DNA from 4 places in the Streptomyces sp. TS71-3 genome. Region 1 is predicted to be linked to each of the others. Evidence: predicted binding sites of a transcription regulator. Region 1 holds the regulator's gene; each other region holds the start of a gene.
What was found. The regulator HrcA, encoded in region 1, represses chaperone genes, less so after heat shock. The targets are predictions, from matches to a motif close to TTNGCACTCNGNNNNNCNGAGTGCNAA.
Positions count from the first base shown of each region.

Region 2: the regulator HrcA is predicted to act here: its motif matches at 4,989-5,015, upstream of Sm713_RS25655 (FmdB family zinc ribbon protein).
Region 3: the regulator HrcA is predicted to act here: its motif matches at 2,834-2,860, upstream of groL (chaperonin GroEL).
Region 4: the regulator HrcA is predicted to act here: its motif matches at 3,154-3,180, upstream of groES (co-chaperone GroES).

Region 1 is NZ_BNEL01000001.1:3,895,347-3,902,575, forward strand. Features, by position in the region: gene hemW (radical SAM family heme chaperone HemW) at 1-812, shown strand, start outside; gene Sm713_RS15730 (MBL fold metallo-hydrolase) at 948-1,754, shown strand; gene Sm713_RS15735 (DUF3097 domain-containing protein) at 1,789-2,592, shown strand; gene hrcA (heat-inducible transcriptional repressor HrcA) at 3,261-4,277, shown strand; gene dnaJ (molecular chaperone DnaJ) at 4,278-5,417, shown strand; gene Sm713_RS15750 (nitronate monooxygenase) at 5,496-6,659, shown strand; gene Sm713_RS15755 (16S rRNA (uracil(1498)-N(3))-methyltransferase) at 6,656-7,229, shown strand, end outside.
Region 2 is NZ_BNEL01000003.1:243,030-250,258, reverse strand. Features, by position in the region: gene Sm713_RS25685 (P1 family peptidase) at 1-26, opposite strand, end outside; gene Sm713_RS25680 (low temperature requirement protein A) at 39-1,292, opposite strand; gene Sm713_RS25675 (hypothetical protein) at 1,763-1,942, shown strand; gene mscL (large conductance mechanosensitive channel protein MscL) at 2,106-2,588, opposite strand; gene Sm713_RS25665 (hypothetical protein) at 2,727-3,206, opposite strand; gene Sm713_RS25660 (S-methyl-5'-thioadenosine phosphorylase) at 3,648-4,499, opposite strand; gene Sm713_RS25655 (FmdB family zinc ribbon protein) at 4,593-4,976, opposite strand; gene Sm713_RS25650 (potassium/proton antiporter) at 5,255-6,841, opposite strand; gene Sm713_RS25645 (hypothetical protein) at 7,067-7,229, shown strand, end outside; gene Sm713_RS25640 (penicillin acylase family protein) at 7,194-7,229, shown strand, end outside.
Region 3 is NZ_BNEL01000001.1:136,043-143,271, reverse strand. Features, by position in the region: gene Sm713_RS00680 (helix-turn-helix transcriptional regulator) at 1-59, shown strand, start outside; gene Sm713_RS00675 (DUF397 domain-containing protein) at 40-255, shown strand; gene Sm713_RS00670 (VOC family protein) at 359-793, opposite strand; gene groL (chaperonin GroEL) at 1,008-2,636, opposite strand; gene Sm713_RS00660 (cold-shock protein) at 3,479-3,682, opposite strand; gene Sm713_RS00655 (MoaD/ThiS family protein) at 4,356-4,634, opposite strand; gene thrC (threonine synthase) at 4,748-6,178, opposite strand; SAM riboswitch class I at 6,172-6,345, opposite strand; gene Sm713_RS00645 (glucosyl-3-phosphoglycerate synthase) at 6,751-7,229, shown strand, end outside.
Region 4 is NZ_BNEL01000001.1:668,242-675,470, forward strand. Features, by position in the region: gene Sm713_RS02980 (methyltransferase domain-containing protein) at 23-1,315, opposite strand; gene Sm713_RS40050 (polysaccharide deacetylase family protein) at 1,407-3,050, shown strand; gene groES (co-chaperone GroES) at 3,327-3,635, shown strand; gene groL (chaperonin GroEL) at 3,819-5,444, shown strand; gene Sm713_RS03000 (SDR family oxidoreductase) at 5,629-6,402, opposite strand; gene Sm713_RS03005 (MOSC domain-containing protein) at 6,427-7,197, opposite strand.

The DNA.
Region 1 (7,229 bases):
ATCTGGCCCGCCTGCGGGCCGGCGGCTTCAACCGGATCTCCTTCGGCATGCAGAGCGCGCGCCAGCACGTCCTCGACGTCCTGGACCGCCGGCACACCCCCGGCCGCCCCGAGGCGTGCGTGGCAGAGGCCCGTGCCGCGGGGTTCGCGCATGTGAATCTCGACCTGATCTACGGCACCCCGGGCGAGTCGGACGACGACTGGCGGGCCTCCCTGGACGCGGCGATCGGCGCCGGACCGGACCACGTGTCGGCGTACGCGCTGATCGTGGAGGAGGGCACGGGACTGGCGCGCCGGATCCGCCGCGGCGAGATACCGATGACGGACGACGACGAGCACGCGGACCGCTACCTGATCGCCGATGACGTGCTCTCCGCGGCCGGCTACGCGTGGTACGAGGTGTCGAACTGGGCCGCGTCCCCCGCGGGCCGCTGCCTGCACAACGAGCTGTACTGGCGCGGAGCCGACTGGTGGGGCGCCGGACCCGGTGCGCACAGCCACGTCGGCGGGGTGCGGTGGTGGAACGTCAAGCACCCCGGCGCGTACGCGGCGCGGCTGGCCACCGGACGCTCGCCCGGCGCCGGGCGCGAGGTGCTCACCGCGGAGGACCGGCGGGTCGAGCGGATCCTCCTGGAACTGCGGCTCCGGGACGGCTGCCCGCTGTCCCTGCTGCACGGGGACGGAGCCGCGGCGGCCCGGCGGGCGGTCGCCGAGGGCTTCCTCGAAGCGGCTCCTTACGAGGCCGGGCGGGCGGTCCTCACGCTGCGCGGCCGGCTCCTCGCCGACGCCGTCGTCCGGGACCTGGTGGACTGACACGCCCGGACCGGGGCGCCTGGACTGGGGCGCCCGGACTGAGCGCCTGTCTCGGCGCGACACGGCGGAACGGGACAGGCGCCGCGCAGACGCACGGGCGCGCGTGGCAGGGGCTGAGCTGAGAGGCGGGAGCGGATGCGGGTCGCGTGGCACGGCGCCGGCTGGGAGGAACTGTCCGCACGGGCCGGGCGGTGCAGGCTGCCGGGGTGGGACTGCACCAGCGGGCTGGTCGCGGGGCGCGGCGCGGCCCTGCTGGTCGACGCGGGCTCGACCCTGGCCGAGGGGGCGCGCCTGCGGGCCGCGGCCGAAGGGCTGCTCGGCCCCGGAAGTCGGGTGACCCACCTCGCGCTCACCCATCCGCACTTCGACCATGTGCTGGGCGCCCCGGCGTTCGCGGATGCGCAGATCCACGCCGCGCCCGGCACCGGGACACTGATCGCTTCCGGCGCCGACGACCTGCGCGCGGACGCGGTGCACCACGGTGTCGCCCCGGGGGAGGCCGCCGAAGCCGCCGCCCTGACGCGCCTCGTTCGGGAAACGGCCGACAGAGGTGTGGCAGGCACCGGCACCGACGCCGCCCGCCGCGACGGCGCCCCCGCCTGGCACGCCGTCCCAGCAGAGCGCACGCTCGATCTCGGCGGGGGACTCCAGGTGCTGCTGGTGAACGCGGGACCCGGGCACACCGCGCACGACCTGGCGGTGCTGGTGCCCGGCGGGGCGGGGGAGCGGGACGTGGTGTTCTGCGGGGACCTCGTGGAGGAGTCCGGAGAGCCGCAGGCCGGCCCGGACGCCGTCCCGGAGCGGTGGCCCGCGGCACTGGACCGGCTGCTGGCCCTCGGCGGCCCCGGCGCCGTCTACGTGCCCGGGCACGGTGCCGCGGTGAATGCCGGGTTCGTCCGGAAGCAGCGCGATCAACTCGCCCTGCGTTACGGCGTGTCGTGACCGCCGGGGCGCCGGCTCTTCTATCGTCGGCCGAATGCGCCAGTACTCACCCGACTTCACCCCGCCCTGGAAGAGACAGCAGCCGGCGCCCGAGGTGCCGGCGGAGCCGGGGCTCGTGGTGGAGGAGGCCGGGACCGGGTTCTGCGGGGCGGTGATCCGCTGCGAGGCGGGTACGGTCACGCTGGAGGACCGCTTCGGCAAGCACCGCGCGTTCCCGCTCCAGCCCCGTGGCTTCCTGCTGGAGGGCAGACCCGTGACCCTGGTCAGGCCGCCCTCCGCCGGCGCCCCCGCGGTGCCGGCACGCACGGTCTCCGGGTCCGTCGCCGTGCCGGGTGCGCGGGCCCGGGTCGCGCGGGCGGGGCGCATCTATGTCGAGGGGCGCCACGACGCCGAACTCGTCGAGAAGGTGTGGGGCGACGACCTGCGCATCGAGGGCGTGGTGGTCGAGTACCTGGAGGGCGTGGACGACCTCCCGGCGATCGTCGACGCCTTCGGACCCGCGCCCGGCGCGCGCCTCGGCGTGCTCGTCGACCACCTGCTGCCCGGCACCAAGGAGTCCCGGATCGCGGCCTCCGTGACCGGGCCGGACACCCTGGTCGTCGGCCACCCGTACATCGACGTCTGGGAGGCCGTGAAACCGTCCTCCGTGGGGATCGCGGCGTGGCCGCGCGTGCCGCGCGGGCAGGACTGGAAGACGGGGGTGTGCCGGGGGCTGGGGTGGCCGGAGAACACGGGCGCGGCGTGGGCGCGGATCCTTTCGTGCGTGCACAGCTACAAGGATCTGGAACCGGCGCTTCTGGGGCGTGTCGAGGAGTTGATCGACTTCGTCACGGCGTAGGGGGCTGGCGCCCCCGGGTGGCCGAGTATGTGGGGGCCGGTGACGGTGTGGCGGGTTCGTCGTCGCTTGCTGCGCGGTTCCCCGCGCCCCTTCTGGTCGGGGGCTTCGCCCCGGTCATGTCGCGGCCCTCTCGCGTTCGTGAGAGTGTGGCGGGTTCGTCGTGGCTGGTCGCGCGGTTCCCCGCGCCCCTGAAAACGGGGTTACGCCCCGTCAATGTGGGGCTGCGCCCACAGGGAGCGCGGGGAACTGCTGGGGGCACCTCCCACGCCCTTCAGGCAGCGGGGGACAGCCACGAGGTGGCGGCAGTGTCTCGACGGGCGTGAGGTGGCGGGCGGGTGATCGGGGCGCAGCCCCGCTTGGAAGGGGCGCGGGATGGGGGTGCCTCTCACGCCCTCAAGGCACTAGGGGAGCGACCAGCTCTCCGGTGGCCGCGGTGGTGGTCCGGCGTCGGAAGGGGGCCGTGCCGGCGCCCCCGTGCTCTTGCCCGCGCGGCACCCCCGCGCCGTACACTGGGCGGGGAAAATTGGCACTCGTGTGTGGTGAGTGCCAAGGGGGGCCGGTCCTGGCGAATCGGGGATGGCTTGGGTCCAGGGTGGGGAGACCGGACGTAGGGGCCGGGGGTACGAGGCCGGACGACCTGTCCGGGTGGACGGAACTGGAGGTGCGCGATGCTCAGTGAACGCAGGCTGGAAGTGCTGCGCGCCATCGTCCAGGACTACGTCGGTACCGAGGAGCCGGTCGGGTCGAAGGCGCTCACCGAGCGTCACAACCTCGGCGTCTCGCCCGCCACCGTGCGCAACGACATGGCCGTCCTGGAGGACGAGGGCTTCATCGCCCAGCCGCACACCAGCGCCGGCCGGATCCCCACGGACAAGGGCTACCGCCTCTTCGTCGACAGGCTCGCCGGCGTCAAGCCGATGAGCGCACCCGAGCGCCGCGCCATCCAGAACTTCCTGGACGGCGCCGTGGACCTCGACGACGTCGTGGCCCGCACGGTCCGTCTGCTCGCCCAGCTGACCCGCCAGGTGGCCGTCGTGCAGTACCCTTCGCTGACCCGTTCCACGGTTCGGCACGTGGAACTGCTGTCGATGGCGCCGGCACGGTTGATGCTGGTGCTGATCACGGACACCGGCCGGGTGGAGCAGCGCATGGTGGACTGTCCCGCCCCGTTCGGCGAGACCTCGCTCGCCGATCTGCGCGCCAGGCTGAACAGCAGGATCGGCGGCCGCCGCTTCGCGGACGTGCCGCAACTCGTGCAGGATCTGCCGGAGGCCTTCGAGGCCGAGGACCGCGGCACCGTCCAGACCGTGCTCTCCACCCTGCTGGAGACACTGGTGGAGGAGACCGAGGAGCGCTTGATGATCGGCGGCACCGCCAATCTCACCCGCTTCGGACACGACTTCCCCCTCACCATCCGGCCGGTGCTCGAAGCCCTTGAGGAGCAAGTGGTGCTCCTCAAGCTCCTCGGGGAGTCGACGGACTCCGGCATGACGGTACGGATCGGTCATGAGAACGCGCACGAGGGACTCAACTCCACGTCCGTGGTCTCCGTCGGCTACGGTTCGGGCGGGGAGGCACTCGCCAAGCTCGGCGTGGTCGGACCGACCCGCATGGACTATCCGGGAACGATGGGAGCAGTACGCGCAGTGGCACGTTACGTCGGACAGATCCTGGCGGAGTCGTAAGTGGCCACGGATTACTACGCGGTCCTGGGCGTCCGCCGCGACGCGTCCCAGGACGAGATCAAGAAAGCGTTCCGCAGGCTCGCCCGCGAGCTGCACCCGGACGTCAATCCCGATCCGAAGACGCAGGAGCGGTTCAAGGAGATCAACGCCGCTTACGAGGTCTTGTCGGACCCGCAGAAGAAGCAGGTCTACGACCTCGGCGGGGACCCGCTGTCCCAGACGGGCGGCGCGGGCGGCCCCGGAGGCTTCGGCGCGGGCGGCTTCGGCAACTTCTCCGACATCATGGACGCCTTCTTCGGCACGGCGTCCCAGCGTGGGCCCAGGTCGCGCACCCGGCGCGGCCAGGACGCGATGATAAGGCTGGAGATCGAGCTCAACGAGGCGGCCTTCGGCACCACGAAGGACATCCAGGTCGACACGGCCGTCGTCTGCTCCACCTGCAACGGCGAGGGCGCCGCACCGGGCACCACCGCGCAGACCTGCGACATGTGCCGCGGCCGCGGCGAGGTCTCGCAGGTCACCCGGTCGTTCCTGGGCCAGGTCATGACGTCCAGGCCCTGCCCGCAGTGCCAGGGCTTCGGCACGGTCGTGCCCACCCCCTGCCCGGAGTGCGCCGGCGACGGCCGCATCCGCTCCCGCCGCACCCTCACCGTCAAGATCCCGGCAGGCGTCGACAACGGCACCCGGATCCAACTCGCCGGCGAGGGCGAGGTCGGCCCGGGCGGCGGCCCGGCCGGCGACCTCTACGTGGAGATCCACGAACTGCCCCACCAGGTCTTCCAGCGCCGCGGCGACGACCTGCACTGCACGGTCACCATCCCGATGACCGCCGGCGCGCTCGGCACCAAGGTGCCGCTGGAGACCCTGGACGGCATGGAGGAGATCGATATCCGGCCAGGCACCCAGTCCGGCCAGTCGGTCCCGCTGCACGGCCGCGGCATCACCCACCTGCGTGGTGGCGGCCGCGGTGACCTGATCGTGCATGTCGAGGTCCAGACCCCCGGCAAGCTCGACCCCGAGCAGGAACGGCTGCTCAGGGAGCTGGCCAAGCTGCGTGGCGAGGAGCGTCCGACGGGACAGTTCCAGCCAGGCCAGCAGGGCCTGTTCTCCCGGCTGAAAGATGCCTTCAACGGGCGATGACGTCGGTCGGTGACCGAGGCATATGCCTTGCGTAAGGCTGGTTTCGGACTTGTGTGGGGGACGTGACACCATGCGGTCATGTCCTCCGCACTGACCGATCTCCTCCCTCTTCCGATCGTGCAGGCCCCCATGGCAGGCGGTGCTTCGTGCCCGCGGCTCGCCGCCGCCGTCAGCGAGGCCGGAGGACTCGGCTTCCTCGCCGCCGGCTACAAGACGGCCGACGGGATGTACCACGAGATCAAGCAGTTGCGCGGACTCACGGACCGGCCGTTCGGCGTCAATCTCTTCCTGGCGGGGCCCGACTACGCGGACCCGGGCGCCGTCACCGTCTACCGGGAGCAACTCGCCGGCGAGGCCGCCTGGTACGAGACGGAGCTGGGCGACTCCGACTGCGGTGGCGACGACGGCTTCGACGCCAAACTCGCCGTACTGCTCGACGACCCGGTGGCCGTGGTGTCGTTCACCTTCGGCTGTCCCGCGGGCGAGGTGCTCACCGCCCTCTCCCGGGCCGGCACCCTCACCGTGGTGACCGCCACCACCCCTCAGGAGGCGCGGGACGCCGAGCAGGCCGGCGCCGACGCGATCTGCCTCCAGGGCATCGAGGCGGGCGGCCACCAGGGCACCCACCGCGACCAGCCGGAGCGTGACGGCGCCGGATACGGGCTGCTCAGCCTGGTCGCCGAGGCCCGCGAGGCCGTGGAGCTCCCGCTGATCGCCAGCGGCGGCCTGATGCGCGGCACCCAGATCGCCGCGGTGCTCGCCGCCGGAGCGGTCGCCGGGCAGCTCGGTACCGCCTTCCTCGTCACCCCCGAGTCGGGCGCCCATCCGCTGCACAAGGAGGCCGTCAGCGGCTCGCTGTTCGCCCGTACGGAGATCACCCGCGCGTTCACCGGCAGGCCCGCCCGCGGCCTCGTCAACCGCTTCATGCGCGAGCACGGCCCCTACGCCCCCTCCGCCTACCCCCAGATACACCACCTGACCTCACCCCTGCGCGCGGCCGCCACCGCGGCCGGCGACCAGCAGGGCATGGCGCTGTGGGCGGGCCAGGGCTACCGGATGACCCGGGAGCTGCCCGCCGCACGGCTCGTCGAGCAGCTGGCCACCGAACTCGACGACGCCAGGACGGCCGCCTGGGCGCCGCCCCGCAGACCCGGGCACCTCGCCCCGGCCGAGGCGTCCGCGACCCCCGCGGACCCCGTGGGACCCGCCGGAGCCCCGGCGGGGGACGGCGGTGCGGTGTGACGGCACCCGTCTTCGTCGTCGACGACCTGGGCGCGCCCGAGGGCACCGGATCGCCCGGCGACCCCGGCCCCGCGGAACCTCCCCGGGCCGACGGGCCCCGGTACGTGCTCGACGGGCCCGAGGGACGGCACGCCGTCGCGGTGAAGCGGCTGCGGCCCGGCGAGGAGGCGGTGCTCACCGACGGCGCGGGCCGCTGGGCCGCCTGCGTGGTGCTGGATGCCGAGGGCAAGGACCGGCTGGTGCTCAGCAGGGGGCCGGTCCGCGAGGAACCCGCCCCCGAGCCCCGTATCACCGTCGTCCAGGCCCTCCCGAAGGGCGACCGCGGCGAGCGTGCCGTGGAGACCATGACGGAGACCGGGGTCGACACGATCGTGCCGTGGGCGGCGGAGCGCTGCGTCACGCAGTGGAAGGGCGAGCGGGGCCTCAAGGCGCTCGGCAAGTGGCGGGCGACCGCACGCGAGTCGGGCAAGCAGTCGCGCCGGGTGCGCTTTCCCGACGTGGCCGATGCGATGTCGGGCAAGCAGGTGGCCGCGGTTCTGGCGCGTGCCGAACTGGCCGTCGTGCTGCACG
Region 2 (7,229 bases), on a different contig from region 1:
CCCCGATCGTCACTGTGCATCGTCATGGGGCATGCGTATCACGGGGGTTCGCCGCCGCTGCCCGTCCGCTCCGCCGTCCGGGCCTCGCGGGCCGCTGTCCGCGCGGAGAGCGTGATGCTGGTGGCCACGCTGAGTGCCGTCGTCGCACCCGTCGCCAGGATCGCCCAGTGCCCCGCGAACGTACAGGCCAGGACCGCCGCCGCGGTGCCGGGCAGTACCAGTTGCTGGGCGATGCCCACCTTGTGGAAGCGTGCGTGCAGCACCCACACCGTGAGCAGGTACACCGCCGTCGGAACGGTGACCGTCGCGCTCGCCACGAGCCCGGAGACGTCCGCGTGGCCCACCCTCTGCTCCACCGCCACCTCGATGCCCGCGCCCAGCGCCGCCACCGACGCGAAGACCAGGTAGTGGCCGTACCCCCACACGAACGCGTGCCTCCTGGAGCGCAGCTGACCGTGGAGGGGGACCGCGAAGTAGATCCACCACACGGAGAACACCAGCAGCAGCCCACCCGCCGCGTAGGGCAGCAGCTCGGGCAGCGCGTCGCTCCCCTCGGTGCCGGACTTGACCGCTGCCGTGGCCGCGGCGATGGCCTCGCCCAGCACGATGATCGTGAACAGCCCGTACCGCTCCGCGATGTGGTGCGGGTGCCACGACTGCTTCATGTACCGCTGCGCGTACGGCGGGACGCACAACTCCGCGATGACCATCGCCAGGAACACCCAGGGCCGTACCGGTTCCGGCGCCAGCAGCACGCCCACCCAGCCGCCCTGGCAGAGCAGCACGCCGATGGCGTACCGCAGGGCCATGCCGCGCTCCCGGCCGGCCGTGGCCACCGCCACCCGCAACCACTGGGTGGACATGGCCACCCGCATGATGGCGTAGCCGAACCAGACGACCAGGAAGTCGTCGCCCGCGAAGACCCGCGAGACGCCGGCCGCGAGTACCAGCACGCCGGAGATCTGGACGAGGGTCGCCAGGCGGTAGGGGACGTCGTCGTTGTCGTACGCCGAGGCGAACCAGGAGAACTGGATCCAGGCCCACCAGATGGCGAAGAAGACCATCGCGTAGTCGAGCAGGCCCTCGCCGACGTGGCCCTCCTCGAACTTGTGCACGAGCTGCGCGCCCGCCTGGGCGATGGCCACCACGAAGCAGAGGTCGAAGAAGAGCTCCAGAGGCGAGGCGACCCGGTGGGACTCGTCGCGGCGCCGCGCGGTGATCCTGCGCACGGGCCGGGCGGTCGGCGGACGGCTCCCGAAGGCGCCTGAGGCCGAGCCGGAACTGGAAGTCATGCCTCCAGCACAGCAGACCTGTCCCGGCCGATCGCTTCTTCGATCCCGTGTCGAGCGGCGGGCGCGGCGAACCGGGGGTGGTCGCCAGGGTACCGGCCCGGGTGCGGGGGAGGGGGTCGGGAGGCTGCCGCAGGCCGGTGGGTTGCCGCGGGCCGGATGGTTGCCGTGGGCCGGGGGCGTCCGGGGTGCCCGGGGTTCCCGGGGCGTCCGGAGCTTCCGGAGTGCTCGGCGGTGGGGTTCCGGATGCGCCCCGGGTGGGGGCGGGCCGGGGCCGGTCCGCGGCCTGGGCGGTCCGGGCGGCCGGCACCTGGTCGTACGCTGGTGGAATGACGAGCGCTTCCGGCCCCGACCCCCGTGATCCGAAGGCACCCGGCAATCCCGAGGTCCCGGGCGATCCGCAGGTTCCGGGTGATCTGAGGGCTCCGGGCTCGAAGGCGTTGTCCGGTGGACAGGTGTCATCCGGTGGACGGGTGTCATCCGGCTCGGGCACCCCCACCGGTCCGAAGGACGCGATCGTCTTCGACGACCCGCTGTCGCAGCGGTCGTCGGACGACTCGGACCAGGGCTGGGGCGAGCGGCCGTCGGGGGGCGGCGACAGCGCCGCGGACCTCGCGCGGTTCCTCGACGAGAAGCCGCCCCACCACCTCTGAACCCGCCCGACCAGGCCCTCCCGCGCCCACCGGCGGACGACCGCCACCGGCGTGCGGACGGCGGCCGTGGGGCCGCCGACCGCCATGAGGCCGTCGGGAACCCCTACCGGTCGGCCATCTGCAGATGGGGCATCTGCAGATCGGGTATCTACCAGTCGGCCGTCTACCGGTCGACCATCGGGCCGCCCCGCTGGGCGATCAGCTCGTCGCGGATCTGCTGGAGAACCTCCAGCTCCGTGAGGTCGATGGGCTCCTTGCTCAGGCCCTCCCGCGCTGCCTTCCTGGCCGCCTGCCTGGCGAGGACCCTGGCCATCGGCAGCACCATCAGGAAGTAGACGACGGCCGCGGTGATCAGGAAGCTGAGAGTGGAGCTGAGCACCGTGCCCCACATGATCGGGACGCCTTCGATGACCGTGCCCGTCTTCAGGTCGTACTTGCACATGCCCTTGAGGCACGAGCTGTACTTGTCCAGGTCCTTGGTGCCGAAGGCGCCGACGACCGGGTTGATGACGCCCTTCACCAAGGAATTGACGATGTTGGTGAATGCGGCTCCGATGACCACCGCAACCGCCAGGTCGACGACATTTCCGCGCATCAGGAAGGACTTGAAGCCCTCCCAGACACCGGACTCCTGGTTCTCGCTCACCGAAAGGCCTCTCTTCGTACAAGCAGCTAGTGGAGTAATCAGGTCCGCAACCTACGGCAGCGCGCGGGAGGCCTGTCCATTTCGCTGACTCATATGTGGGACTTGACACGGAAACTTTGTGCGGGAGGTCCCGAAGCGTCAGCACAACGTCACCGCCAGCCGTGCCGTGGCCCCGGCTCCGGCGAGCCGGGTGGCGGTCGGACGGGGTACCGAGAGCACGACCAGCGCGCCGGTGCCCATGCCGCCCTCGGCCGGTTCCGGCACCTCCACGACCCGGGCGCCCTCGGCGACCACCTGCGGTTGCTGGCCGCGGTCCGAACCGGGGGCGTCCGCCGCGATCACGTCCACCCGGTCGCCCGGGCGCAGCAGCCGTACCGCCTCCGCGTCCGCGATGCGCACGGGGGCCGTCACCAGCCGGGGTGCCGGACGGGCCGGGTGCGGGACGACCGGATGGCCGCCGGCCGGCGACCTCCCCCGGCCGGTGTCGGACGGTGCGGCCGCGACGAGGGCCGCCGCGGTCATCGCCAGCCCGGCCGCGACGGCACGTCTGCGGTGCCGCAGCAGCCGGCGCATCCGCGGGTGCCCGGGGCCGACCCGCACCGGGGAGAAGGGCGGCACCCCAGATGTGGGAGGCGCCCCTCCGGTGCCGCCGGGTCCCCCGGGTCCCCCTGGGCTCACGGCGCCCACACCAGGTCCGGGGGACGTCAGGCGTGAACCTGCGACGGCGGAGAAGGAGGGGGACGAGGAAGGACCGGGCGGCGAAGAGTGGCCCGGCGGGGAAGAAGGACCGGGCGGGGAGGCGGCACCCGGCAAGGGGGAAGGACCGGGCGGGGAGGCGGCACCCGGCAAGGAAGAACGACCGCGTGAGGAAGAGGAACGCGGAGAGGGAGAGCACGAGGAAAGCTGGGACATGACGACGACCACCGCCTGTGTGAGAGTCCGGAGATGCCCTCCCACGATGCGGCGCTCCGCCCGATCCCGCTGAGCCCCGTGGACTACTCACCGGTTGTGGAAAACTTCCTCACCCGAAGGTGAGGTTCCAGCCAACCAGGCGCGGCCTCAGGGCAGCTCGATCCCCGTCTCCAGCCCGTTCAGCGCACTGCCGCACAGGCAGTCCCCGCCCGCCTCGCCGGGTAGCCCGGCCACGGCGTCGAACAGCACCGTGCGCAGCCGGTCCACATTCGCGGCGAAGACCTTCAGCACGTCCTCGTGGGTCACGCCCTCGCCGGTCTCGGCGCCCGCGTCCAGGTCGGTGACCAGCGTCATCGACGTGTAGCAGAGCTCCAGCTCACGGGCGAGTGCCGCCTCGGGGTGGCCGGTCATGCCCACGACGGACCAGCCCTGGGCCGCGTGCCAGCGGGACTCGGCGCGGGTGGAGAAGCGGGGTCCCTCGATCACCACGAGCGTGCCGCCGTCCACCGGCTCCCAGTCGCGGCCGCGCGCCGCCTTCACGGCGATCCGGCGTCCCGTCGGGCAGTAGGGGTCGGCAAGGGAGACGTGGACCACCTTCGGGGTCGTCCCGTCCGGCAGCGGCTCCCCGTCGAAGTAGCTGTTCGCCCGGCTCTTCGTACGGTCCACGAGCTGGTCGGGGACGAGGAGCGTGCCGGGCCCGTACTCGGCCCGCAGGCCGCCCACGGCGCACGGTGCGAGTACCTGGCGGACGCCCACCGAGCGCAGCGCCCACAGGTTCGCGCGGTAGTTGATTCGGTGCGGCGGAAGATGGTGGCCGCGCCCGTGGCGGGGGAGGAAGGCCACCCGGCGGTCCGCGATCGTCCCCAGGAACAGTGAGTCGCTCGGAGCGCCGTAGGGGGTGTCGACCTGGACCTCGGTGACGTCGTCGAGGAAGGAGTAGAAGCCGGAGCCGCCGATGACACCGATCTCGGCCTGAGTCGCGTTCGCCTTGTTCGCCATGGCGAGCACAGTATCCGGACCCCGCCCCGCCCCTTGACCCAGCCGTGGAACAGGAGCCGGCGGCCCCCGGGGCCCGCCCTGAGCAGTCGCGTCCTAGGCAGCCGAAGAACTGCTCGACGAGCTGGAGCCGGAGCCAGAACCGGAAGACGAGGACGACGACGAGCCGGAGTCCTTGGAACCGGAACCGGAACTGGAACCGGACGACGAGCCCGAGCCCGAGGAGGAGGAACCGGAGTCGGAGGAGGAACCCGACCCCTTGGACCCGGACGACGCCTTCGAGGACGACCCGTTCGACGACGAGCTACGGCTGTCGTTCCGGTAGAAACCCGATCCCTTGAAGACGATGCCGACCGCGGAGAACACCTTCTTCAGGCGGCCGCCGCAGTTGGGGCACTCGGTCAGGGCGTCATCGGTGAACTTCTGCACCGCCTCAAGGCCCTCGCCGCACTCGGTGCACTGGTACTGGTAGGTCGGCACTGGTTCTTCCTCCTGGCACTCTCACTCATTGAGTGCTAACGACGGTCCATAGTGACCTATTCCTCGGTGTGAGTCCACTGCGACCGGGCTTCGGTGATCCACGCCACGCGCGCGCGTGCGCCCCCGCCCACGCGCGCGTGGCCACCTTCAAGCCACCACGCGCACCACATATGCCCAGGTCACGCAGCTCACCCCGTCCCTCACCGCTCACCCGGGCTCACCCTGTCCCCGCACCGCTCACGCGAGCTCACTCCTCCTCACCCCTCACCCCTCACCCCTCACCCCTCACCGCTCACACCTCGCCGCCCTCCCGCGCCCTGCTCTCCACCCGTGCCCAGCCAGCCCGCCAGCTTGCCGCCCCGGGCGACCGCGCGCAGGCGGCGTTCCGTGGCGTCGCGGACCGGGTCCGTCGCCACGACGAGGAGCTCGTCGCCGTACCGCAGCAGCGTGGTGGGGAGCGGGACGAAGGAGGTGCCGTCGCGCACCACCAGGGTGACCGCGGAGCCCGTGGGCAGCCGCAGCTCGTTGATCTCGACGCCGTTCATCCGGGAGCCCTCGGGGATGGACACGGACAGCAGGTGGCCGCGCAGCCGCTCCAGGGGCGCCGCCTCGATGCCGAGGTCCGCGGCGCCCTCCCGGTCGCCCAGGTGCAGCTTCCTGGCCAGCCACGGCAGCGTCGGCCCCTGGACCAGCGTGTAGACCACCACCAGGACGAAGACCATGTTGAAGATCCGGTGGCTGTCGCGGACGCCCGTCACCATGGGGATGGTGGCCAGGATGATCGGCACGGCGCCGCGCAGCCCGGCCCAGGACAGCAGCGCCTTCTCCTGCCAGGGCATGCGGAACGGCAGCAGGCTGACCACGACGCCCACGGGCCGCGCCACCACCGTCAGCACCAGGCCGATGATCAGGGCGGGCAGGATGTCGTCCACCAGCTCGTGCGGGGTGGCGAGCAGGCCGAGCAGGACGAACATGCCGATCTGCGCCATCCAGCCGACCCCCTCGGCGAAGCCGCGGGTGGCGGGCCAGTGGGGCAGCTTGGAGTTGCCCAGCACCACCGCCGCCAGGTACACGGCGAGGAAGCCGCTGCCGTGCGCCAGCGCGCCCGCCGCGTACGCGGTGACGGCGATCGCCAGTACCGCGATCGGGTACAGGCCGGACGCGGGCAGCGCCACCCGCCGCAGGCCGTAGGCGCCCACCCAGGCGATGGCGAGCCCGATCGCGGCCCCGATCGCCAGCTCCATGGCGATGGTGCCGAGCAGCGTGTACCAGTGCTCCACGGGGCCCCGGCTGGAGAACGCGACCACCAGGATGACCACGGGGGCGTCGTTGAAGCCGGACTCGGCCTCCAGGACGCCGGTGATGCGTGCGGGCAGCGGCACCCTGCGGAGCACGGAGAACACCGCCGCGGCGTCGGTCGACGACACCACCGCGCCGATGATGAGGGCCTGCCGCCAGTCCAGTCCGGCCAGGTAGTGCGCGGCGGTCGCCGTCACCCCGACGCTCACCCCGACACCGACCAGGGAGAGCGCCACCGCAGCCGGCAGGACGGGCTTGATCTGACTCCACTTCGTGCCCAGGCCGCCCTCGGCCAGGATCACCACCAGGGCCGCGTATCCGACCATCTGCGTCAGCTCGGCGTTGTTGAAGGTGATGTTGCCGATGCCGTCCTGGCCCATGGCGACGCCGATGCCCAGGTACACGAGCAGGCTGGGCAGCCCGCTGCGGGACGAGAGGCGGACCGCCACCACCGCGACGAGCAGGACGAGCGAGGAGACAAGCAGGAGCTGGTTGAGGTCGTGGACAGTCAGCGGCCGTTCCTTCCCCTTCTGGGCCCGAGTGCCGTTTGGTACGCGCGTTGGCACGCGCGCGTGGAGCGTCCGCAGGGGTAGGCGCGCGTGCAGCGTCCGCGCACCCGGCGCCCGGGCCGGACACCATCAAGTACTTCGTTACCTTACCTAATCGTTAACGGTTCCTTGACGCGTTCCCGGCAGCCGGTGGACGTTCGCGCGGTCCCTCGGAGGTGGCGCCGTGGCCTGAGGACGCCCCCTGGGTCATGGCCGCGTCCGGCACCCACAGGCGCTGCGCCTATGGTTGCTCCAGCACTCTCGCGCCACCGGCCGCAGGGGTGCACGAACCTGCGCCGGTACGTCCCGGACCGCCCGGTCCCGACCGCCCACTCCGAACTGCCGCTCGCGAAGGACTGCAAGGACAGCGATGCCCTCCACCACCACCGCCTCTTCCAGTCGGACG
Region 3 (7,229 bases), 3.8 Mb from region 1:
CGATGGTCCTCATGGAATCAGTGGCACAGGATTACGCCCATGGAGCACAGAAGCCATGACCACGACCTGACCCGGGCCGCCTGGCAGAAGTCCAGCCACAGCGGAGGCGACGGTGCCAACTGCCTCGAAATAGCCACCGGCTTCCACGGCATAGTCCCGGTGCGCGACTCGAAGAACACCGCAGGGCCCGCCCTCCTCTTCCGGGCGCCCGCCTGGGCGGAGTTCGTCGTGGGGATCAGGAACAGCGCGGCCTGAGCCTCCCCGTACGCAACACCCCCCGCCGACCGATCGCCGGATCGACGGCGAAGGCCGCACCGCGGCGACGCGGCTCGCGCGGCCTCCCCGGCCCGCGGCCGGACTACGCCGCTCTCGCGGCCACGCAGAACCCGTTGCCCTCCGGGTCCGCCATCACCAGATGATGGCCGTCGACCTCCACGAGGACGCTGCCGCCCGCGGCCGTGAGCCGTGCCCCCTCCGCCCTGATCCTCGCCCAGCGCTCCCCCGCCGTGCCGTGGCCCGGGACGCGTATGTCGATGTGCAGGCGGTTCTTGGCGGTCTTGGGCTCGGGAACCCTGAGGATCGACAGGCGGGGCCCCACCCCGTCGGGGTCGCAGAGCCAGGCGCCGTCCTCCTCGTCGCCGGCCTCCTCCGGGCCGAACGACGCCAGCCACTCCTCACGGGTCGCGAACGGCGCCAGCGGCGGCTCGTCCACGTAGCCGAGCGCCGTCTTCCAGAAGGCGGCGAGCACGCGCGCGTCCGCGCAGTCGAAGGTCAGATCGATTCGGATCGCCATGCCCAGGACCGTACAACCCGCCACTGACAGCCCCTCCCTGGAAGACCCGCCGCTGAGGGACCGTCCCGGAAGCCCCGCCACCGACAGCCCGTCCGAGAAGCCCCGCCACCGACAGCCCCGTCCCCGGAGACGACCGAGGGCGGCACCCCCTGAAGAGGGGATGCCGCCCTTGGTGTGAGCGAAAAGCTCCGAACCTCCGAACCGCGGTGGCGGATCAGAAGTCCATGTCACCGCCCGGCATACCGCCCGGCGCGCCGGCGGCGGCGCCGGCCTTCTCCGGCTTGTCGGCGACGACGGCCTCGGTGGTGAGGAAGAGGCCGGCGATCGACGCGGCGTTCTGGAGCGCGGAACGCGTCACCTTCGCCGGGTCGATGATGCCCTCGGCGACCAGGTCCACGTACTCGCCGGTCGCGGCGTTCAGGCCGTGGCCCGGGGTGAGGTTGCGGACCTTCTCCACCACGACGCCGCCCTCAAGGCCGGCGTTCACGGCGATCTGCTTGAGCGGGGCCTCCAGGGCCAGCTTCACGGCCTGGGCACCGGTGGCCTCGTCGCCGTCCAGCTCGAGCTTCTCGAAGACCGACGCGGCCTGGAGCAGCGCCACGCCACCACCGGCGACGATGCCCTCCTCGACGGCGGCCTTGGCGTTGCGGACGGCGTCCTCGATGCGGTGCTTGCGCTCCTTGAGCTCCACCTCGGTGGCGGCGCCGGCCTTGATGACGGCCACGCCGCCGGCCAGCTTCGCGAGGCGCTCCTGGAGCTTCTCGCGGTCGTAGTCCGAGTCGGAGTTCTCGATCTCGGCGCGGATCTGGTTGACCCGGCCCTGCACCTGGTCGCTGGAGCCGTTGCCGTCGACGATGGTGGTCTCGTCCTTGGTGATGACGACCTTGCGGGCGCTGCCGAGCAGGTCCAGCGTCGCGTTCTCCAGCTTGAGACCGACCTCCTCGGAGATGACCTCGCCACCGGTGAGGATGGCGATGTCGCCGAGCATGGCCTTGCGGCGGTCGCCGAAGCCCGGGGCCTTGACGGCGACGGACTTGAAGGTGCCGCGGATCTTGTTGACGACCAGGGTCGACAGGGCCTCGCCCTCGACGTCCTCGGCGATGATCAGCAGCGGCTTGCCGGACTGCATGACCTTCTCCAGCAGCGGAAGGAGGTCCTTCACGTTGCTGATCTTCGAGTTGGCGATCAGGATGTACGGGTCGTCGAGGACGGCCTCCATACGCTCCATGTCGGTGGCGAAGTACGCCGAGATGTAGCCCTTGTCGAAGCGCATGCCCTCGGTGAGCTCCAGCTCCAGACCGAAGGTCTGCGACTCCTCGACGGTGATGACGCCTTCCTTGCCGACCTTGTCCATGGCCTCGGCGATCAGCTCGCCGATCTGGGTGTCGGCCGCGGAGATGGAGGCGGTGGAGGCGATCTGCTCCTTGGTCTCCACGTCCTTCGCCTGCTCCAGGAGGGCGGCGGAGACGGCCTCGACGGCCCGCTCGATGCCGCGCTTCAGCGCCATCGGGTTGGCACCGGCGGCGACGTTCCGCAGGCCTTCCTTGACGAGCGCCTGGGCGAGGACGGTCGCCGTCGTCGTACCGTCACCGGCGACGTCGTCCGTCTTCTTGGCGACCTCCTTGACGAGCTCGGCGCCGATCTTCTCGTACGAGTCCTCGAGCTCGATCTCCTTGGCGATGGACACGCCATCGTTGGTGATCGTGGGGGCGCCCCACTTCTTCTCCAGCACGACGTTGCGGCCCTTGGGGCCGAGCGTCACCTTGACGGCGTCGGCGAGCTGGTTCATGCCGCGCTCAAGGCCGCGCCGTGCCTCCTCATTGAACGCGATGATCTTGGCCATGTGAAGTGGTCCTCCCGGACAACAGAGGTCTCCCCATGCCCTGTGAGAGCGTGGGGCGGGATTGCTCCGGACCGCGCTGGCGCCCGCGACGGACGGTCTGCCTGCCGCCGCGGTTCCTTGCCCCGCGGCGCCTGCGGACCTCACCGACCCGGTCCTTCTTTTTGTCACTCTCACCTTCAGAGTGCTAACGCCAATGATTAGCACTCTCCCCACCCGAGTGCAAGGTTCCGCTGCGGCGGGTGGCCCGGGGCGGGTGGGCGGTGCGTCTGCGTGCGGCGTGCGGCGTGCCGGTTGCGCGGTTCCCCGCGCCCCTGATCGGGCTCGTCCAGCCCCTTGCCGCCTCTCGTGCGGCTGACCGGCCGCGGGCTGTTTTGCGCAGTTCCCCGCGCCCCCCGATCGCAGCCCGTCCAGCCCCCTGCCGCCCCTCGTGCGGCTGACCGGCCGCGGGCTGTTTTGCGCAGTTCCCCGCGCCCCCCGATCGCAGCCCGTCCAGCCCCCTGCCGCCCCTCACGCGACCAACCGTCCACGGGCTGTTTTGCGCAGTTCCCCGCGCCCCGGCCGCAGCCCGTCCAGCCCCCTGCCGCCTCTCACGCGACCGACCGGCCGCGGGGGCCTTTCGCGCAGTTCCCCGCGCCCCGGCCGCAGCCCGTCCAGCCCCCTGCCGCCTCTCGCGCGACCAACCGTCCACGGGGCTCCTTCGCGCAGTTCCCCGCGCCCCTGATCAGGGAACGTCGGCCGCCAGCCGCTCCCGCCCGGCTGACCGTCCCCCGGCATGGCGAAGGGCCCGCGCCCCGGGTGGGGTGCGGGCCCTTCGGTAAACGTCGCTGTATTCAGTCGGCGCTTCAGCCGGCCACACGGACCATGTCCGCCTGCGGCCCCTTCTGGCCCTGCGAGATCTCGAACTCGACCCGCTGGCCTTCCTCCAGGGTGCGGTAGCCGTCCATCTGGATCGCGCTGTAGTGGACGAAAACATCCGCACCACCGTCGACCGCGATGAAGCCGTAGCCCTTCTCCGCGTTGAACCACTTGACGGTGCCCTGAGCCATGCCTAACTCCCCTATTACTGGCCCTTGCACAGGACCGCACTTCGCGGACCCGGGTCAGACCTCACGCCCCAAATGGTTGGGGGTGTGCGCCGGAACGCGTCGACCGCGGCTGAATGTATCTGTCCAACTGCCGTCTGCAACAGGTCAAGCGGACGAGAAATCTGGGCAGCGCAGATCGTAAATAGCCGGAGAATTCCCAAGAACTCAGGGCAATTCGGGCCGGGCAAAAGCCGTGAAGGGCTGAAAAGAGTCGGGGACTTTGGCCATTTCTCGACGGCAAACGGCCGCACTCCCCCAGGCCCCGACTTGGGGCGAGCGGGCGCGTTCCCAAACTCTACCGCTTTCAATCCTACTGAATTGCCCCCTCCGCTTCTTCTCCGGAGGGGGCAATCACAGGGACGGTTCGGGGCGTCGAACGGTTCCGCGGGCCGGAGCGGCCTCCGGGAGGCGCCGGGACGGGCGGACTCGTGAGGCCTGAGGGGGCTGAGAGGCCTCCGGGGACGGAGAGGAGCGACGACAGGGGCGGCGCATTACCCGGAGCACGGAGGCACGAAGGGGGCGCACTTGATATGCACCTGCCGGGCGACGCGGTCGCGCCCCGGCCCCGACAGGCCGACGGGGCGCCCCGCTCCACGGCTGGGGCGCCCCGCTGTGCGGCGTCGAGCGGCGGGTGTCAGCAGCCGCCTGCGACGGCGGGGATGATCGAGACGCCCGCGCCGTCCGGGGTGGCCGTCTGGAGGCCCTGCTCGAAGCGGACGTCGTCGTCGTTGACGTAGACGTTCACGAAGCGGCGCAGCTTGCCCTGGTCGTCGAGGACGCGGGCGGAGATCCCGGTGTGCCGGGTCTCCAGGTCCGCGATGACCTCACCGAGCGTGGTGCCCTCGGCGGGCACTTCGGCCTGGCCGCCGGTGTAGGTGCGGAGGATGGTCGGGATGCGGACGTTCACGCTCATGTTCAGACCTTCCTGGTCCTGGTCGTGGTGGTGGTCTCTGGTGGGCGGGGCCGGGTGGGGGCGGCGGCGGGGCGGGCGGCCCAGGCGGCTCGTCCGGCCCGGTGGGTGCTGGCTCAGCCGGCCAGTCCAGCCGCGCGGAACTCGTCCAGGCTCGGACGGATCGTGGCCGTGGGGCCGGTGGTGGGGGCGACGGCGTCCAGCGTCTTCAGGCCGTCGCCCGTGTTCAGCACCACGGTGGTGAGGGTGGGGTCGAGCACGCCGGCCTCGACGAGCTTCTTCGTCACGCCGACGGTGACGCCGCCCGCGGTCTCCGTGAAGATCCCCTCGGTGCGGGCGAGGAGCTTGATGGCGTCGACGATCTGCGCGTCGGTCACGTCCTCGACGGCACCGCCGGTGCGGTGCGCGATGTCCAGGACGTACGGGCCGTCCGCGGGGTTGCCGATGGCGAGGGACTTGGCGATGGTGGCGGGCCGCTGCGGGCGCACGACGTCGTGGCCGGCCTTGAAGGCCGTGGAGACCGGGGAGCAGCCCTCCGCCTGGGCGCCGAAGATCTTGTACGGCTTCTCCTCTACGAGGCCCAGCTTGATCAGCTCCTTGAGGCCCTTGTCGACCTTGGTGAGCTGCGACCCGGAGGCGATCGGGATCACCAGCTGGTCCGGCAGCCGCCAGCCGAGCTGCTCGCAGATCTCGTACGCCAGCGTCTTGGAGCCCTCGCCGTAGTAGGGGCGGAGGTTGACGTTGACGAAGCCCCAGCCCTCGCCGAGCGGGTCGCCGATGAGCTCGGAGCAGAAGCGGTTGACGTCGTCGTAGGTGCCCTCGATGCCGACCAGGTCGCCGCCGTAGACGGCCGCCATGACGACCTTGCCCTGCTCCAGGTCGTGCGGGATGAAGACGCAGGAGCGGAAGCCGGCGCGCGCGGCGGCGGCGCCGACGGCGCCCGCGAGGTTGCCCGTGGACGAGCAGGACAGCGTGGTGAAGCCGAACGCGCGCGCGGCCTCCACGGCCTGGGCGACGACGCGGTCCTTGAACGAGTGCGTGGGGTTGCCCGAGTCGTCCTTCACGTACAGGCCGCCGGTGATGCCCAGCTCCGCGGCGAGCCGGTCGGCCTGGACGAGCTTGGTCCAGCCGGGGTTCAGGTTGGGCTTCTCGGCGACGTCGGCGGGGACGGGCAGCAGCGGGGCGTAGCGCCAGAGGTTGCTGGGCCCGGACTCGATCTTCCGGCGGAGCGCCTCGGGGTCGCCGAGGGGGAGGTCGTAGGCGACCTCCAGCGGGCCGAAACAGCTCTCGCAGGCGAAGATCGGGCCGAGCGGGAAGCGCTCGCCGCACTCGCGACAGGAAAGGGCGGCGGCGGGGCCGAGGTCCACGGCCCCGGAGGCGGCTGGGCCGGGGACGGTCCCGGAGGTTCCGGAGGTTCCGGATGCCCCGGATGTCTCGGCTCCGGATGTCCCGGTTCCGGGTGCCCCGGACGCTTCGGAGGTGGTGCCGGTCGTGCTGCCGGCGGCAAAAGACTGCGCAGCCATGATGGCGAGGCCCTCTCTCCTCATCTTCCTCGCGACGCGTCTCGCCGCGAGACGGAATTGGCACCTTCCCTAGTCGGGGTCTCGCCGTCGCCTGCGCGGCGGACGGTGCACCGCGTGCGTGCACGGCGTGGCCGACTGGAGGGTTGCCGGGGCTTCAACGGGCCGTATCCCTCTGCCCCTCTGGATGAGCGCTATGGCACGGGAGCCGGTGGGCGGCTCCGGTGCGTTTGTCTCGCAATGGCCCCGGCATGCGGGGGCCATCCGCGTTGTTCAAGACTGTAACCGACGTCCGGGATAGTTGAGATAGTCGTCCGAACCGCGAGATGGATCACACGCCTGCGTTTCGGCCGGTCCGGCGGCCTGCGGCGGGCGGTGCGGGGCGGTGGGAGTGCGGGGGTGGGGCCGGGCGTGCCGGGAGGTTTGGGGTCTGGGGTCCGGGGTTCCATGGTGACGGGGGTCCGTGGTTCTGCGGGGCCGGGCTTCGGGGGGCCGGGCTTCGGGGGGCCTGGGCTTCTGGGCTTCCGAGGGGCTGGGCTTCTGGGGCTCCGGGCTTCGGGGCTTCTGGGCTACTTAGGGAATCGAGAGGGACGCGAACCGTGCTGGAAGAGGTCGAGTGGTGGCTGGACCGGCGATCGTCGTCGGTGGCCGACCGGCCGCGGCATCAGCTCGCCGCCGCCAAGCGCGCCGGCGGCGCGACGGTCAGCGTCGTGCTGCCTGCGCTCGACGAGGAGGAGACGGTCGGCGAGATCGTCTCGGTGATCAGGCGCGAGCTCATGGGGGTGCGCGGGGCGGCGGTGCCGCTGGTGGACGAGCTGGTCGTCGTCGACTCCGGGTCCACCGACCGCACGGCCGAGGTGGCCGCGGCGGCGGGCGCGCGGGTCGTGCACCGCGACGAGATCCTGCCGCGGATCCCCGCGCTGCCCGGCAAGGGCGAGGTGCTCTGGCGCTCGCTGCTCGTGACCGGCGGCGACATCGTGTGCTTCGTCGACGCGGACCTGCGCGAGTTCTCGGCCGACTTCGTGGCGGGCATCGTGGGGCCGCTGCTCACCGAGCCCGACGTGCACCTGGTGAAGGC
Region 4 (7,229 bases), 3.2 Mb from region 1:
GTGCCCACGGCACCCCAACCGCTCAGGCCGGACCCCCGATGAGCATCGCCGGCGCGCCCGCGAGCCGGGTCAGGAAGACCGTCGCGGAGTTCGGGCCCTGCGGCCTGACCTTGCGGCGCAGTTCCTCCGGCTCGATCGCCGAGCCGCGCTTCTTCACGGTGAGGGTGCCGACGCCCCGTTCGCGCAGCAGCGCCCGAAGCCGTTTCAGGTTGAACGGCAGCGCGTCGGTGATCTCGTAGGCGGTGGCGAACGGCGTGGACCGCAGCCCGTCGGCCGTGACGTACGCGATGGTCGCGTCCAGCAGCCCGCCGTCCACCTCCCGCGCCACCTCGGCGACCAGGTGGGCCCGGATGACGGCCCCGTCGGGCTCGTAGAGATAGCGCCCCGGAGCGCGGACGTCCGGATCCGGCGGCAGGGCCGACAGCGGGGCGCTCAGCGACGGGGGCCCCTCCGGGGCCGTCCGGGCACCGGGGGACTGCGGGCCGTCCGGGGAAGCGGGCAGGAGGGTGGCGCGGCGGCCGGGCGGTGCGCCCGTGCCGAACCACAGCACCGCCTCCTTCACCTCCCCGCCGTCCGAGATCCACTCCGTCTCGACGTCCTCGGGGATCGCCTCGTACGGGATGCCAGGCGCCGTCTTCAGCGCCGCGCACGGCGCACGTCGCGCCGTCTCCACGGCCCAGGAGAGCGGCGGCGAGTAGTCCTCGGGACGGAAGATCCGGCCCCGGCCTCCCCGCCTCCCGCCGCCCTCGGACGAGGCGCCCCGGTCCGCCCCGGGGACCCGGCGCGCCGGGTCGGCGAAGACCGCGTCGTACGGCGCCGTGTCGACCTCGGTGACGTCCGCCTCGACGACCTCGATGCGGTCGGCGAGGCCCAGTACCTCCGCATTGGCCCGGGCCACGGCGCAGACCAGCGGCGAGCGGTCCACGGCGCGCACGGTGATCCCGGCGCGGGCCAGGGCGATGGCGTCGCCGCCGATCCCGCAGCACAGGTCGGCCAGGGACCGCACTCCCAACGCGCGCATCCGCTGCGCCCGGTGCGCCGCGACACTGGCGCGCGTCGCCTGCTCCACGCCGTCCGCGGTGAAGAACATCCGGCGGGCGTCCGCCGCCCCGAACTTCGCCTCGGCACGGCGCCGCAGCCGCGCCTGCGTGAGGGCCGCGGAGACCAGGTCCGGAGGGTGCGCCCGGCGCAGCCGGGTGGCGGCGGCCAACTCCTCGCCGGGGCCGACGTCCCGCACCTCCTCCAGCAGGGCGCGGCCCTCGTCGGTCCGCAGTGCGGCGAGCCGGTCCGCCGCGTCGTTCACCTCGTCGTTCATCGGGTCTATTGTGGGCCAGCCGGGCGAGCGGGTACGCCGGGTGGCCCGGCCGGCGGGTGCGGTGCGGGCACCGCTGGCACGATCAGAAGTCATGCGCCTCATACGACGGAACGGCCTCGGGCCGAGAGCGCGGTCGTGGCAGGCGGGCGGCACCGTGGCGGTCCTCGCCCTGGCCGCCCTGGCGACCGGCTGGGTGGGCCCGGCGGGACAGTGCGGCAGCACCGGCGCCGGTGACCTCACCGGCACGACGGCGGCGTCCCGACCAGGGCCCCGGCCCGGGGAGGGCCGCCCGATGCGCTCGTCGGAGCGTGCACCGGACCGTGGACCGGCGAGTGCCGTGGACGAGCCCGGCGTGGAGCACGCGGCGGACGAGTCCGGTACGGAGCACGCGGCCGGCGGACTCGGCACGGGGCGCGCCCCGTCGCCGTCCCCCGCGGCACGACGGGAAGCCGCGCCGGGCCGGCCCGAGCAGCGCCCCTCATCGACGGAGCCTCCCGCGGCTGCGGAGCAGCGCCCCGTCCCCGGGGCCGGTCGTTCCGCGCCGGGCGAGGAGGCCGCAGGGCCGCACGCCGCGGGTGCCGGGGCCGGTGCCGGGCTGCCCATGGACCCCACGGAGCCCATGGACCCCACGGAGCCCATGGGCGCCTGGGCGGCCATGAAAGTACAGCGCGCCACCGGTACGGGGCGCGAACCCGGAACACCACACGCCACCGACAGGCGCCACGCCACCGAGGGGCGCCACACTGCCGGCAAGCGACCGTCCACCGACACGCGCCACGCCACCGACGAGCAGGACCCCACAAGGCGCCACGCCGCCGGACGCCACGCCACCGGCATGCACACCCACCCGTCACCCGAAGCAACGCGACCCCGATCCCGACCCCGCCCCAGCCCCCGAGCCCGTGCACGAGCCGGAGCCGCCCCCGCCGCGCCGCGCGCCAAACGCGCGAAACGCGCCGAGCGCCCTCGACGCGCGGGACACCCGCTCCGTGCGCGCCGTGCGCCCCGCGAGGCCCGAGCGCTGCGCGCCGCCATGGCCCGCCGCTGGCGCCTGGCCTCCGTCCCCGTCCTCGCCCCGCCCCCGCCGGCCGCCAAGCCGCGCCTGAGCACCCCGCGGGACCTGCGCGTCCGAGGACCGCAGAAGGGCCTGCCGCCGGTCGTCACCCGCATCCCCACCAGGGACAAGGTCGTCTTCCTGACCATCGACGACGGCCAGGACAAGGACCCGGCCCTCATCCGGATGATGGAGGATCTGGGGATCCCCTACACCGCGTTCCTCACCGGCGACCTCATCGCGAACGACTTCCGCTACTTCGCGGGCATGCGGGAGCACGGCGTCGCGCTCCACAACCACACGCTCCACCACGGCGACCTGCGCGGCATGAGCCGGGCGCGGCAGCAGCGCGAGATCTGCGGCATGCAGGAGGTCCTGGCACACCACTACGGCCGCCGGGCCGAACTCTTCCGCCCGCCCTACGGCAGGTACGACCGCGCCACCCTGCGGACGGCCGCGGGCTGCGGGATCAAGGCGGTGCTGCTCTGGAACGAGGAGGCGCTCGTGAACCGCGTGGAGTACCGGCGGGCCCCGCACGTCCTGCATCCGGGGGACATCATCCTCACCCACTTCAGGGGCCGCCACCAGTGGGGCGCCACCATGCCCGAGGTGCTGCGCAACCTGCTGAGGACGGTGGCCGCCCAGGGGTACGCGGTGGCCAGGCTGGAGGACTACGTCTGACCGGGGTGCCGCAGGGGAGCCCCCGGACCGTCCCCGGACCGTCGCCGGACGGGCGCCGAGAGGCCCGCCGCACCCGCGCCGGAGGGGCGCGCTCCGCGTGGCGTTGGCACTCCGCTTGACCGAGTGCTAATCGCAGTCATAGTCTCGGCTCTGGCACTCCTCAATGGAGAGTGCCAATGAAGCGACGGGCAGGTCCGGCACCCGCGACGACGGATCGACCTGGTCGCCACCTCAGACAGTCAACCCCGTGAGATCTCCGAAGGGGGAGGTCGGATCGTGACGACCGCCAGCACCAAGGTTGCCATCAAGCCGCTCGAGGACCGCATCGTGGTCCAGCCGCTGGACGCCGAGCAGACCACGGCCTCGGGCCTGGTCATTCCGGACACCGCGAAGGAGAAGCCCCAGGAGGGCGTCGTCCTGGCCGTCGGCCCGGGCCGTTTCGAGAACGGCGAGCGCCTGCCGCTCGACGTCAAGGACGGCGACGTCGTGCTTTACAGCAAGTACGGCGGTACCGAGGTCAAGTACAACGGCGAGGACTACCTCGTCCTCTCGGCGCGCGACGTCCTCGCGATCGTCGAGAAGTAAGACGACGCAGAGCGTCGACGTGCGGTGCAACGGGACCGTGTGCGGTCCGGACGGACCGGGGCCCGAGCCCGTTGCCCGCGAATACCGCTTGTGAGCTGCGCCCCTGGCCCCCGTCACCATGAGAACCGGGCGCCCGGGGCGCAGTTCGTACCACCCGCATTCCGAGAGGGCTGAAACGCTCCCATGGCGAAGATTCTTAAGTTCGACGAGGACGCCCGTCGCGCCCTTGAACGCGGCGTCAACAAGCTGGCGGACACCGTCAAGGTGACCATCGGCCCCAAGGGCCGCAATGTTGTGATCGACAAGAAGTTCGGCGCGCCCACCATCACCAACGACGGCGTGACCATCGCCCGCGAGGTGGAGGTCGACGACCCGTACGAGAACCTGGGCGCCCAGCTGGTGAAGGAGGTGGCGACCAAGACCAACGACATCGCGGGTGACGGCACCACCACCGCCACCGTGCTCGCCCAGGCCCTGGTCAAGGAGGGTCTGCGCAACGTCGCCGCGGGTGCCTCCCCGGCCGCCCTGAAGAAGGGCATCGACGCCGCCGTCAAGGCGGTCTCCGACGACCTGCTCGCCTCGGCACGCCCGATCGACGAGAAGTCCGACATCGCCGCCGTCGCCGCGCTCTCCGCGCAGGACCAGCAGGTCGGCGAGCTGATCGCCGAGGCGATGGACAAGGTCGGCAAGGACGGCGTCATCACCGTCGAGGAGTCCAACACCTTCGGTCTCGAACTGGACTTCACCGAGGGCATGGCCTTCGACAAGGGCTACCTGTCGCCGTACTTCGTCACGGACCAGGAGCGCATGGAGGCCGTCCTCGACGACCCGTACATCCTGATCCACCAGGGCAAGATCTCCGCCATCCAGGATCTGCTGCCGCTGCTGGAGAAGGTCATCCAGTCCAACTCCTCCAAGCCGCTGCTGATCATCGCGGAGGACGTCGACGGCGAGGCCCTGTCGACCCTGGTCGTCAACAAGATCCGCGGCACCTTCAACGCCGTCTCGGTGAAGGCCCCCGGCTTCGGCGACCGCCGCAAGGCGATGCTCGGCGACATGGCCACCCTCACCGGTGCCACCGTCATCGCCGAGGAGGTCGGCCTCAAGCTCGACCAGGTCGGCCTCGACGTGCTCGGCACCGCCCGCCGCGTCACCGTCACCAAGGACGACACCACCATCGTCGACGGCGGTGGCAAGTCCGAGGACGTCCAGGCCCGGATCGCCCAGATCAAGGCCGAGATCGAGACGACCGACTCCGACTGGGACCGCGAGAAGCTCCAGGAGCGCCTCGCGAAGCTGGCCGGCGGCGTGTGCGTGATCAAGGTCGGCGCCGCCACCGAGGTGGAGCTCAAGGAGAAGAAGCACCGTCTGGAGGACGCCATCTCCGCGACCCGCGCCGCGGTCGAGGAGGGCATCGTCTCCGGTGGTGGCTCCGCGCTCGTGCACGCGGCCAAGGTGCTCGAAGGCAGCCTCGGCAAGGAGGGCGACGAGGCCACCGGTGTCGCCGTCGTCCGCCGCGCCGCGGTCGAGCCGCTGCGCTGGATCGCCGAGAACGCCGGCCTTGAGGGCTACGTCATCGCCTCCAAGGTCGCCGAGCTCGACAAGGGCGAGGGCTACAACGCCGCGACCGGCGAGTACGGCGACCTGATCAAGCAGGGCGTCATCGACCCGGTCAAGGTCACCCGCTCCGCGCTGGAGAACGCCGCGTCCATCGCCTCCCTGCTGCTCACGACCGAGACCCTGGTCGTCGAGAAGCCGGCGGAGGAGGAGCCCGAGGCCGCCGGCCACGGGCACAGCCACGCGCACTGAGGCTCCGGTTCCCACCGAGCCCGGCCAGGGCCCGGCCCCCGTTCGCGGGGCGCCGGGCCCTCGGCGTCTCCGGGCGGGGCCGGCCCGGGCGCCCCGGGCCTCGTAGCCCCTTGGGTTCTTCCGGCGCGCTTGTCGCGGCCGGTGCAAGCGGCCTTCGTGCTCACCGCGGCCCGTGCGAGCGGCCTTACCGCGGTCCGTACGAGCGGCCCGCCTTGGACGAGATGCCGCCCAGCATCCTGCGGGGCGTCAGCCTCGCGAGGCCCATCAGCGCCTTGTAGCGGGGGTCCGGGATCGACACGGTCCTGCCGCGGACGAGGTCGGCGAGGCCGGCTTCGACCACCTTGTCGGCGTCGAGCCACATCCAGTTGGGGATGTTCTCGGTGCCCATGCCGGCCCGTTCGTGGAACTCCGTGCGGACGAACCCGGGGCACAGCGCCATCAGCCGCACGCCGGAGCTGGCCAGGTCCCGCGCCACGCCCTCGGTGAACTGCACCACCCACGCCTTGGACGCGCCGTAGGTCCCGCGGGGCACGAAGGCGGCGGTCGAGGCGACGTTGACGATGGCCCCGCGGCGCCGCTCGCGCATGGGCTCGGCCGCGGCCGACGTCAGCCGCAGCACGGCCTCGCAGTGCACCTTGAGCATGGTCAGCTCGTCCGTGACCGGGACGTCGAGATAGCGGCCCTTGTTGCCGAACCCGGCGTTGTTCACGAGCAGGTCGACCGGGTTGGCAAGGTCGGACAGCCGGCCCACCACCGCCTCGATGCCCCGCTCCGTGGCCAGGTCCGCGGACAGCACCTGCGCCTCGATGCCGTGTCTGTCATGCAGTTCGGTGGCCTGTTCCTGGAGTCGCTCCGTGGTGCGCGCCACCAGGACCAGACTGTGCCCGTCCGCCGCGAGGCGCCGCGCGAAGGCGGCGCCGAGGCCCGACGTGGATCCCGTGATCAGAGCCGTGGTCATGGAGCAAGGTTAGTGACCCCGGTGTCACACCGCCTCCGGCGCCCCGTCCCGCTCATCCGGCCCGGCCTGCCCCTGCCCCTCTGCCTGTCCCTGTCCCTGCTGTCGCCCGGCCTGCTGCCGGGCCAGGTACGCCCGCGCCCGCTCGATCGTCTCGGGGTGCAGCGCCTCGCCGGCCGCGAGCACCTCCGGCAGCAGCCGGTTCTCGCCGGCGATGGCGCGGAACTGGAGGGCGACCGTGACCCCGTGGCCCGGCCGGTGCACGATCTCGATGGGGTCGCCGGCGCGGATCTCACCCGGCTCCAGCACGCGCAGGTACGCGCCCGGCGCCCCGCGCTCCGTGAAGCGCTTCATCCAGTGGTCGGTCCGGCCCTCGGGCACCCGGGCCTTCAGCTCCCCGGCGAACGTCCGGCAGGGGATGCGGCCGCTGGTCACCTCCAGGACCACCTCGCGCCCGATCCGCCACCGCTCGCCGATCAACGCGCCGGACACGTCCACGCCCTCGGTCGTGAGGTTCTCCCCGAAGATGCCGTCGGGCAGCGCCGCGCCCAGGGTCTCCTGCCACTCGTCCAGGTCCTCGCGGGCGAACGCGTACACCGCCTGGTCGTTCCCGCCGTGGTGCCGCCTGTCGCAGATGGCGTCACCGGCCACCCCGCTGCCCGCCTTGCCCTTGGGTCCGGGCGCCGCCACCCGTACGGGCCCGGCCGCCGGCGACTTCTCGATGCCGGTCAGGCCCTCTGGCTGCGCCGTGTACGGAACGGACTTGGGGCGGCCCACGTTCAGGGACAGAACTCTCATGACGGCACGTTAAGACGTTCGCGCCCGCACCG